DNA from 2 places in the Marmoricola sp. URHA0025 HA25 genome. Region 2 is predicted to be linked to the other one. Evidence: predicted binding sites of a transcription regulator. Region 2 holds the regulator's gene; the other holds the start of a gene.
What was found. The regulator LexA, encoded in region 2, represses DNA repair genes until DNA is damaged. The targets are predictions, from matches to a motif close to TCGAACANNTGTTCGA.
Positions count from the first base shown of each region.

Region 1 (4,797 bases), 2.0 Mb from region 2:
GCTTCCTGGAGGAAGTTCTCCTGCACGAAGTCCTCGAGGCTCTTGCCGAACTCGTCCTTGCGCTTCGGGATCAGAGCCGTGTGCGGGATCGGCAGGCCGAGCGGGTGCTTGAAGAGCGCGGTGACCGCGAACCAGTCCGCGATCGCGCCGACCATGCTGGCCTCCGCGCCGGCGTTGACGTAGCCCCAGAACCCACCGTCGTGGAGCGTGAGCAGGTACACCACGGCGGCGAAGACCAGGAGCGAGACCGCCAGCGACCGCATCCGGCGCAGCCGGCGACGGCGCTCGGCGTCGGCCTCACCCTCGGGCAGCATCATCGACAGGGACATCGCTCAGCGACGCTACCGGACCTCGCGCGACGATTCGTGAGACACCTTCCCGCCGGTCCGGTGGCGGCCTACCCTCTGGCTGTGCGCAGTCCGCTGCGGACAGCCTCGATCGCAGGGGTGGCGGTCGCGCTCGTCCTCTCCCTCCCGACAGTGGCTGCTGCGCGCCCGCGTACGCCGGACCGGGGCCGATCGACCGGCTACACGCACGCCCAGGCCCGCGCAGTCCTCGAGCGGGTCCAGAGGGCGGTGACCCGGAAGCCCGCCGCCCGGCCGGCTCCCGCAACCGATCTCACGCTCCAGCTGCGGGACCTGCGCCGGGCGCTGCCGGCGCTCGACAGCGCCGAGCGGACCCTGGCCCTCGGGCTGATCGGCATGACGGTGCCGGGCCCGAGCGGGAGCTGTGCCGGCGTACTCCTCGGCCCCGCAGTGATCACGTCCGCGCACTTCTGCGTGCACTACTCGAACGGCAACACGGCCTGGGCGCAGACGACCTCGGACACGCTCGAGCACGTCTGGATCGTCGAGGTGGACGGACTGGGTTTCCGCGCACCTCTCCCCGACGCCGACGGGCTCTTCGACGTCTACCTCCAGGAGATCGGCAACCAGGGCTACTACGGGGCATGCGCACCGGCCCAGAGCTCCCGGCACTCCACGTCCTCGTGCGTGCTCGACGACGACTTCGACCCCGCTGAGTTCGGCGGCGCAGCGGCGATCAACTCCCTCAGCGTGACCGCGGCACACGAGTTCTTCCACGCCGTGCAGTTCGGCTACGACACCGACGAGGACACCTGGCTCATGGAGGGCTCGGCGGTGTGGGCCGAGGAGCAGGTGTACCCGCAGATCAACGACTACCTGCAGTACGTGCGGCTCAGCGCGATCACCCACCCCGAGACGTCCGAGGACTACGCCGGAGCCAACTCCTCCGACCTCTTCTACCGCTACGGGGCCGTGCTGTTCTGGAAGTTCCTGTCCGGCCAGCTCGGCGGTCCGGCGATCGTTCGGCGGGTGTGGGAGTACGCCGACGGCGACTACTACTCGCTGCAAGCGGTCGCGGCCGCCCTCGCCGAGCGCGGCTGGTCGTTCGGGCGCGCCTTCGCGCGGTTCGGCGTCTGGAACACGTTGCCGGCGACCTCCTACGACGACCGGGCGCTCTACCCGCCACCCGCGTGGTGGGAGGTCCAGGGGTTGAGCCGGCGGCACCGCACGACCGGCACCCAGTCCGTCGTACTCGATCACCTCGCGAACGCCGACATGCTCATCCAGCCCTCCGGACGGCTCCCCCGGCACACGAAGCTGCGCGTCAGGGTGGATGGCCCGGCACTCTCCGGCGTACCACAGGCGAGCGTGCAGGTGCGTCGCCGCAACGGCACCGTACGGGTCGTCGAGGTGCCCCTGGACGCCGCCGGCGACGGCGTCGTGCGAGTCAGGTTCGACCGCCGCACGGTCAGCTCGGTCGTCGTGACCCTGACGAATGCCAGCACGCGCATGACCGGTTGCGGCACCGACCCCGGCTACCTGTACTCCTGTGGCGGCCACAGCACCGACGACGGCCTCCGGTTCAGCGTGAGCGCGAAGGTCCGGCTCCCGGTGTCCTGAGGGGGCTCAGGCAGGGACCGAACGCGGGTGGTTGAGGAGTCGAGACCTCGAGTCCGTGGGTGGTTGGGTTCTTGGCAACGACGACGCAGTACGCCGCGGGGCTGGGCTGGGTGGTCGGGGCGGGATCGCAACCCCGGGTGGTCGAGCAGCGAGCTCGCGAGCGACCAGTCGAGACCTCGAGTCCGTGGGTGGTCGGGTTCTTGGCAGCGACGACGCAGTACGCCGCGGGGCTGGGCTGGGTGGTCGGGTGCGGTTCGGCTGCGTGGGTGGTTGAGGAGGTCGCGCAGCGACCGTCTCGAAACCCGGTGAACTGGGGCAGGGACCCGAGCACAGGTGGTCGAGCAGCGAGCTCGCGAGCGGCCAGTCGAGACCTGGTGAGGTCGGGCAGGTACCCGACCACGGGTGGTCGAGCAGCGAGCCTGCGAGCGATCAGACGAGACCTGGTGACGGCGGGCAGGGACCGAATCCCGGGTGGTCGAGCAGCGAGGCTGCGAGCGACCAGCCGAGACCTCGAGTCCATGGGTGGTCGGGTTCTTGGCAACGACGACGCAGTACGCCGCGGGGCTGGGCCTGGCGGTCGGGTGCGGTCGCAACCAGGTGGTCGAGCAGCGAGCCTGCGAGCGATCAGTCGAGACCCGGTGAGGTCGGGCAGGGACCCGACCACTGGTGGTCGAGCAGCGAGCCTGCGAGCGGCCGGTCGAGACCCGGTGAGATGCGGCAGAGACCCCACCAAGATTCTTCGAGAAAGTTCTCCGATTCCCATCCCGGCAAGGCGAAACCGGGCCGGTTCTGTCGGTGGCCACCCCTAGATTCATCACATGGACTCGGGCACCACCACTCTGGACGCAGCCGCCGTGCTGGGTGCTGCCCGAGCGTTCCGCACCCAGGCCAACACTGCCGAAGCCGGGGTGCTGGCCGCCGCGTTGGAGTGGGCCCACCTCCATGTCGTCGACGACCTGGATATGGCGGCGACCTGGGTGGTCGCCGAGGGCCGCGACACCGGGATCCCGATCGGCGGGGAAGGGTGCCCGTGGGTCTCGGAGTTCGCGGTCGGGGAGTTCGCCACCGCCCTGGGTCTGACCGACCGGTCCGGACGCGACCTGATCGCCTGTGCCCTCGAGCTGGCCCACCGGTTGCCGAAGACCTGGTTCCGGGTCCAGGAAGGCACCCTGGTGGCCTGGCGGGCCAAGCGGATCGCCGAAGCCACCCTGCACCTGAGTTTCGAGGCCGCCCAGTTCGTGGATGCCCAGCTGGCGCCGTTCGCGCACAAGACCGGACCGGTCCAGACCCAACGGTTGGTCGACCAGGCCATCGCCCGGTTCATGCCCGAGTTCGCCGCCGAAGAACGTGCCCGGGCTGCGGACCAGCGGTACTTCAGCATCGAGCACGACCAGGTCTCCTTCGCCGGCACCTCCCGGGTCCACGGAGAGCTGGACCTCGCCGACGCCCTGGACCTCGCCGACGCCGTCACCGCTGGTGCCCAACAGCTCGCCGACCTCGGCTCCACCGAACCCCTGGACGCCCGAAGAGCGGCCGCGGTCGGGATGATCGCCCGCGGGGAACACACGCTGCCGCTGGAGCCCGGCGGGCCAGCTGACGTGGTGCGGTCCGAGACCGGGCGGGTGATCCGGCCCCGGCGTCGCGGTGGCCGGGAGGTGGTGCTGTTCGTGCACCTCTCCGCCGACGCCCTGGCCACCGGTGACCCCAATACCCCGGTGCTGCTGGACAACGCCGGCGGACAGGTCCTCACCGCCGGGCAGGTCGCTGACTGGTGCGGGCGCCCCGAGACGTCCCGGATCGTCGTCAAACCCGTCATCGACCTCAACCAGCACCTCGAAACCGACGCCTACCGGGTCCCTGACCGGATCGCCGAACACGTCGAGCTACGCGACAACACGTGTGTGTTCCCGTGGTGCCAACGATCCGCCCGGTCCTGCGACAAGGACCACGTCATCGCCTACGACCCCGACGGGCCACCGGGCCAGACCAGCACCGAGAACCTCGCCCCGTTGTGCCGACGCCACCACCGGATGAAGACCCACGGCAACTGGACCTACACCATGCTCGAGCTCGGTGCCTACCTGTGGCGCTCCCCCTACGGATACACCTACCTCCGCGACACCACCGGCACCCAAGACCTCACCCCGGCCCCGGTCGACCCACCCCCACGACGAACCAGCTGACCCACACCCCGCCGGGACCCGGCGGGGCCACAGGCATGCGACAGCGGCCCTAGCCTTGCGTCCATGGACACTCCGGCCGAGATCGGCCTCAAGCGCTGGCACGAAGTCGTCGAGACGCGCGACCCGGGCCTGCTCCCCGGCTGTATCGCCGCGGACGCGGTCTTCCACTCGCCGGCGGTGCACAAGCCGCAGGAGGGCCGTGACATGGTCGCGGCGTACCTCACCGGCGCGCTCGCGGTGCTCGGGCCCGAGGTGATCTACCACGACGAGTGGGCGCGCGATCGCGACGCGGTCCTGCGCTTCACGAGCACCGTCGACGGGCGAGAGGTCGAAGGCATCGACCTGATCCGCTGGGACGACGACGGCCTGATCGTCGAGTTCACGGTGATGATCAGGCCGATCAGGGCGCTCGAAGCGGTGATGGCACGCATGCGCGAGGAGCTCGAGAAGCTCGCCGGCTAACCGACCCAGAAGCCGCGATCGCCGCCGAACCAGCCACCGAACTCGTCCGCGTACGACGACCCGGTGCCGCCGCCTCGCGAGCCCAGGTAGCTGCCCACCACCGCGGCCCCGAGGTCGTCGAGCTCGGGCGCCACGACCCGGCCGTCCACGCGGCGCGCCATCGAGTCGACGAACCGCGCCAGCCCGGGGTCGTCGCCGAGCCGGAAGAAAGTGGTCTGGGCACCGAG
Region 1 is NZ_JBSSCD010000001.1:3,025,002-3,029,798, forward strand. Features, by position in the region: gene ACVW00_RS14920 (DUF445 domain-containing protein) at 1-329, opposite strand, end outside; gene ACVW00_RS14925 (MXAN_6640 family putative metalloprotease) at 411-1,925, shown strand; gene ACVW00_RS14930 (HNH endonuclease signature motif containing protein) at 2,744-4,108, shown strand; gene ACVW00_RS14935 (nuclear transport factor 2 family protein) at 4,172-4,570, shown strand; gene ACVW00_RS14940 (VWA domain-containing protein) at 4,567-4,797, opposite strand, start outside.
Region 1: a site for LexA is predicted at 2,515-2,530, ahead of ACVW00_RS14930 (HNH endonuclease signature motif containing protein). Genes of this name have one in related genera too.

Region 2 (4,797 bases):
GCCGCCCCCACTGGATGCAGAGCGTGGTGATCAGGGTCGGCGCCGCGACCCGGGACAGGCTGAAGCCGAGGGCGGCGAAGCCCTGGTACTGCCCCTGCCGCTCGACCGGCGCGAGCCCCATCGACACGCCCCACTGCCCGCTGCTGGAGACCATCTCGCCGACCACGTGCACGGACGCCGACAGCAGCAGCACCACGATCGCGGCACCGCGCGCGATGCCGTCGGTGAACGCGATCAGCACGAACGACGCCGCGATCCACGCGCTGCCGCGCAGCACCGCCGACGCGCCGGAGGTGACGTCCTCGGCGCCGCGGCTCAGCCGGACCTGGAAGAGCGCGACCGCAATCGTGTTGAGGCCGAGCATGATCGCGACCATCGAGGTCGGCGCCGTCGTGTGCTCGCTGATCCACAGCGGGATGCCGATCTCGAGCACCACGAAGTGCATGAACAGCACGGCGGTGAGGAGGGTCGCGGCGACGTACGGGAGGTCGCGTACGACGCCGAGCCGCGGCTCGCCGTCCGCGCGGGCCGGCGCTCCGGACAGGTGCGGGAGCCGGTTGAACAGCAGGCCGGTGAGCAGCGAGGTGGCGGCGTCGAGGAGGAACACCCCGACGTAGGCCCACGGCTCGTCGATCCAGAGCGCGATCCCGCCGAGGAGCGCACCGAAGGTCATCGCGACGTTGGTGACCGCGCGCAGGTAGGCCTTGAACGGGACGCCCTGACCGCCGACCGCGATCCGCGCGATGTAGCCGTTGCGCACGGCGTTGGCCGCCATCTGCGCCGCCGCGACGAGCGAGATCGCCACGACCAGGGCCCAGAAGCTGCGGGCGATCGCCAGCCCGGCGGTGGCGATCCCGGTGAGGACGGTGAGGTCGCGCATCACTTCGCGGGGTCCGCGGGCGTCGGCCCACTGACCGCCGGGCACCTGCGCGAGGGCGCCTGCCACAGCCGCGATCGACAGGGCGATGCCGACCTGAGCGGGCTCGAGGTGGACGTGGCGGGTGAAGTACAGCGCGAAGGTGGTGAACACCGCTCCGCCGGACGCGCGGTTGACCAGCGTGCCGAGCGCCAGGACGCGCAGCGTGGAGTCGGTCGGGATCCCTCGACGCGTGAGCCGGGCGGGCGTCACGGTCTGCGAGGTCACGGCTCGAACCTACGTCCGCGCGTCGCTCGGCCGCCTCTGGTTTTCGGCCCGCTTCCGGACGCACAGCACCTTGCCAGCACGGGTTGATCGTGCGGACAGCAACCGTGGCGACGCTTGCCGGCGACAACCCACCAGGAGGGAACATGCAGAAGAAGTCAATCGCCCTGCTCGCGTCGACCGGCATCGCCGGCCTGGTCGCCGGCGGCGTCCTGATGACCGGGATGTCCGCCAATGCCGCGGACGACACCGGGTCGGCGGCGACGGGTACGTCGTCGTACGGCGGCGCCCCGGCCGGCACCGGCGCGCCGAACGGCAACACTGACCCGACCAAACCGATGAGGAGCGACGAGAAGCTGCTCACCGGGGACACCAAGGACAAGGTGACGGCGGCCGTGAAGGCGAAGTACCCCGACGCCACCTTCCAGCGGGTCGAGACCGACTCCGACGGTGTCTACGAGGCGCACCTCCTCGTGGCCGGCAAGCCGGTCACCGTCGAGGTGGACAAGTCGTTCGCGGTCACCGGCACCGAGTCGGCGCCGGCCGGCGGTGGCGACCACGACGGCGACGGCCCGGCCGCGCAGGCTGCGGCGGCCTGAGCGCACGAGTGCCCGGCGATGTCGCATCGCCGGGCACTCGTGAAGCCGGTGGTCGAGCCTGTCGAAACTCAGGTTTCGAGCCGCCGTTTGCGGGTTCGCACGCTCACCCGCAGGCTCCCTCCACCGGATCGAGCTCAGTCGAGATCAACCTCTTCGCGTCGCGACCCTGCTCGTCCCTCGCAGGGCCGCGGCTCAGACCTTGCGCAGCACGGCGGTGACCACACCCAGGATGGTGGCGTTGTCACCGTTGATCGGCTCGTAGGCGTCGTTGTGGGGGAGCAGCCACACGTGGCCGTCCTTGCGCTGCAGCGTCTTGACCGTGGCCTCACCCTCGATCAGCGCCGCGACGATCTCGCCGTTGTCCGCAGTCTGCTCCTGGCGGATGACCACGTAGTCGCCGTTGCAGATCGCCGCGTCGATCATCGAGTCGCCGGCGACCTCGAGCATGAACAGCGTGCCCTCGCCGACCAGCGTCTTGGGCAGCGGGAAGATCTCCTCGACGCGCTCCTCCGCGAGGATCGGGCCACCGGCCGCGATCCGGCCGACCAGCGGCACCTGGGTGGCCTCCGGCACGGCGTCGCCGATGCCGGTCGGGTCGAAGCCGTGCTCGTCGGCGCTGGCGATCGCGCGCCGCGCCGCCATCAGCTCGGGGATGAACACCTCGAGCGCGCGCGGCCGGTTGGGGTCGCGCTTGATGAAGCCCTTCGCCTCGAGCACCCGCAGCTGGTGGGCCACGCTGGAGGAGCTGGCCAGCCCGACCAGGTCGCCGATCTCGCGGATGCTGGGCGGGTAGCCGCGCTGCTCGATCGACTCGCGGAGCACGTTGAGGATGCGCTGCTGGCGCGGGGTGAGCCCGGTCGCGTCGGGCGGCGCGTCGGGCAGCTCGCTGACGTTGGAGCGCTTGGCTGCGGAGGGGCGGATGCGATCGGAGGCCATGGGCCGACGGTAGACCCATCGACGGCGGAGTTCAAACACATGTTCGAACGGCGTGTCGGGCGGTTCGCGGGCCCGGAAAGGGCTCCGGACGAGCCCGGGATCGGCGCTGCGTGGGTCGGCGTACGCTCACGCAGCGCCGAACGATCACGGGGTCCTGTCTTCAACCTAGACCCGGAACGGGCCCGGCCGTAAGGGCAGGGCCGGGTCAGTTTTCCGGGGGCATCCAGACGTACTGCGGCACGTTGCAGACCTCGACGAAGCCGGCGCGCTCGTAGACCGGCCGGCCGGACTCGCTGGAGTGCAGGACCGCGTGCTCGGCCCCGGCGGCGTGCGCCAGCTGCAGCAGCCGCTGTGTCACGGCGTACCCGATGCCACGGCCACGGACGTCCTCCAGGGTCGCGATGTTGTAGAGGCCCGCGGTGGTGCCGGTGAGGTACGCCGTGCCGCACGCGACCGGGCGTCCGTCGAGCGAGCCGATCACGTTGACCGCTCCCTGGAAGACGCTCATCACCTCGCTCATCGGCTCGCGCACCGACTCGGGCAGGCCGAAGCCGGTGACCATCATCGCGACGAAGGCGCGTGCGTCGGTGGTCTGCTCGATGCTCAACCCGGCGACCTCGGGGACCGGGGGAGCGGTGGTCAGGTCGGCGTACATGCCCGGGACGTCCTCGTGCTCGAGCCCGCGCTCCGTCAGCGCCGCTTCCAGCTCCGGCGACGTGTGCGACGGCGTGACCCACCACAGCCACGGCAGCCCGGCTCCGATGAACGAGTCCGCCACCTCCTCGGTCCGCCGCCGGGCGTCCGCCCCGAAGTGCGCGCCGGTGACGCAGTTGAACATCGGGAACGGCACGTCGCTGCGGATCGCGTCGACGTCCGTGTCCGGATCGCGGCGGAACATCGGGTGGTCGCCGGCGCCGGTGAAGAAGGCGAGCAGGTTGTCCTCGACCGGGGCGATGCGGGGATCGGTCATGGGGTAGTCAACCCCACCCGATCGGCCGGTGGTTGCGCTTGTCGAAACCCGCCCGAGAGCGCTCGAACATATGTTCTTGCGTTCCTCGAACGCGTGTTCTATCGTCGTACATGTGTTCGATCGAACGTCTGAGCGACCCGGCAGCGGTTCTGTCGGTGCTCGGCCGTAGAAACAGCACTGAGAAACAGCAGAGACAACCTGACTTCCCCCAGGAGAGAGACATGAGCACGCTGAGCATCTCGCCCGCCTTCGACTTCGTGAGCCCGACGCGGCGCCCGCGAGCTGCCCGGCGCACCACCGTCCGGCTCACGCAGCGCGGTCGCGTCGTGTTCGTGCTGGCGTTCCTGGCGGCCGCGTTCGTGGTGATGGTCGCCTTCGGCGGCTGGGCCACGGCGACCCACGACGCCGGCACGCCCGACCCGGTCCGCGTCGTCGAGGTCCAGGAGGGCGACACCCTCTACGGCATCGCCGGCCAGGTCGCCGAGCCCGGCAAGGTCCGCGAGATGGTCCACCAGATCCAGCAGCTCAACTCCCTGGCCGGCTCCAGCCTCCAGGTCGGCCAGAAGCTCGCCATCCCGAAGAGCTGAGTCGCCCTCGGTCCGCCGAGGACAGAGCGTCCGATGATCCCCTCGACCCGGGTCGTCGGCTGTGTGGGAAAGGACAGGGCGGGGCCCAGGCCCCGCCCTCGTTCTTTTCCGATGCACGCCGAGTGGGCAGAAACGCTGCGTCGGCGTGCGGTGAGCGGGCAGAAACGCTGCGTCGGCGTGCGGTGAGCGGGCAGAAACGCTGCGTCGGCGGGCGGTGAGCGGGCAGAAACGCTGGGTCAGACGCTTCCGGCTCGCGCCGCACCCTCACTCAGCAAGAACTGCGCAGCCGTGTACGTCGCCATCACCACCGACTCCACCCGTGCCGGTGCGCCCTTCCACAAGAACTTCCGGGTGCCGAGCACCGAGTCGGACAACATGAACAGCCCGGCCCCGAGCAGCGTCATCCGCCGCGCCGACGTCGGCAGCGCCGGGTCGAGCTGCGTCGCGGCGGCGACCGTCCCGGCGAGCATCGCGGAGTAGCCGGCGATGGCGGGCGCAAGCACCTTGTCCTGCCGGTAGGCGCCGAACACCATCCCGGGCGTGGTCACCGCCCACAGTGCTGCG
Region 2 is NZ_JBSSCD010000001.1:1,026,456-1,031,252, forward strand. Features, by position in the region: gene ACVW00_RS04945 (MFS transporter) at 1-1,144, opposite strand, end outside; gene ACVW00_RS04950 (hypothetical protein) at 1,288-1,740, shown strand; gene lexA (transcriptional repressor LexA) at 1,933-2,676, opposite strand; gene ACVW00_RS04960 (GNAT family N-acetyltransferase) at 2,882-3,646, opposite strand; gene ACVW00_RS04965 (LysM peptidoglycan-binding domain-containing protein) at 3,868-4,233, shown strand; gene ACVW00_RS04970 (lysoplasmalogenase) at 4,470-4,797, opposite strand, start outside.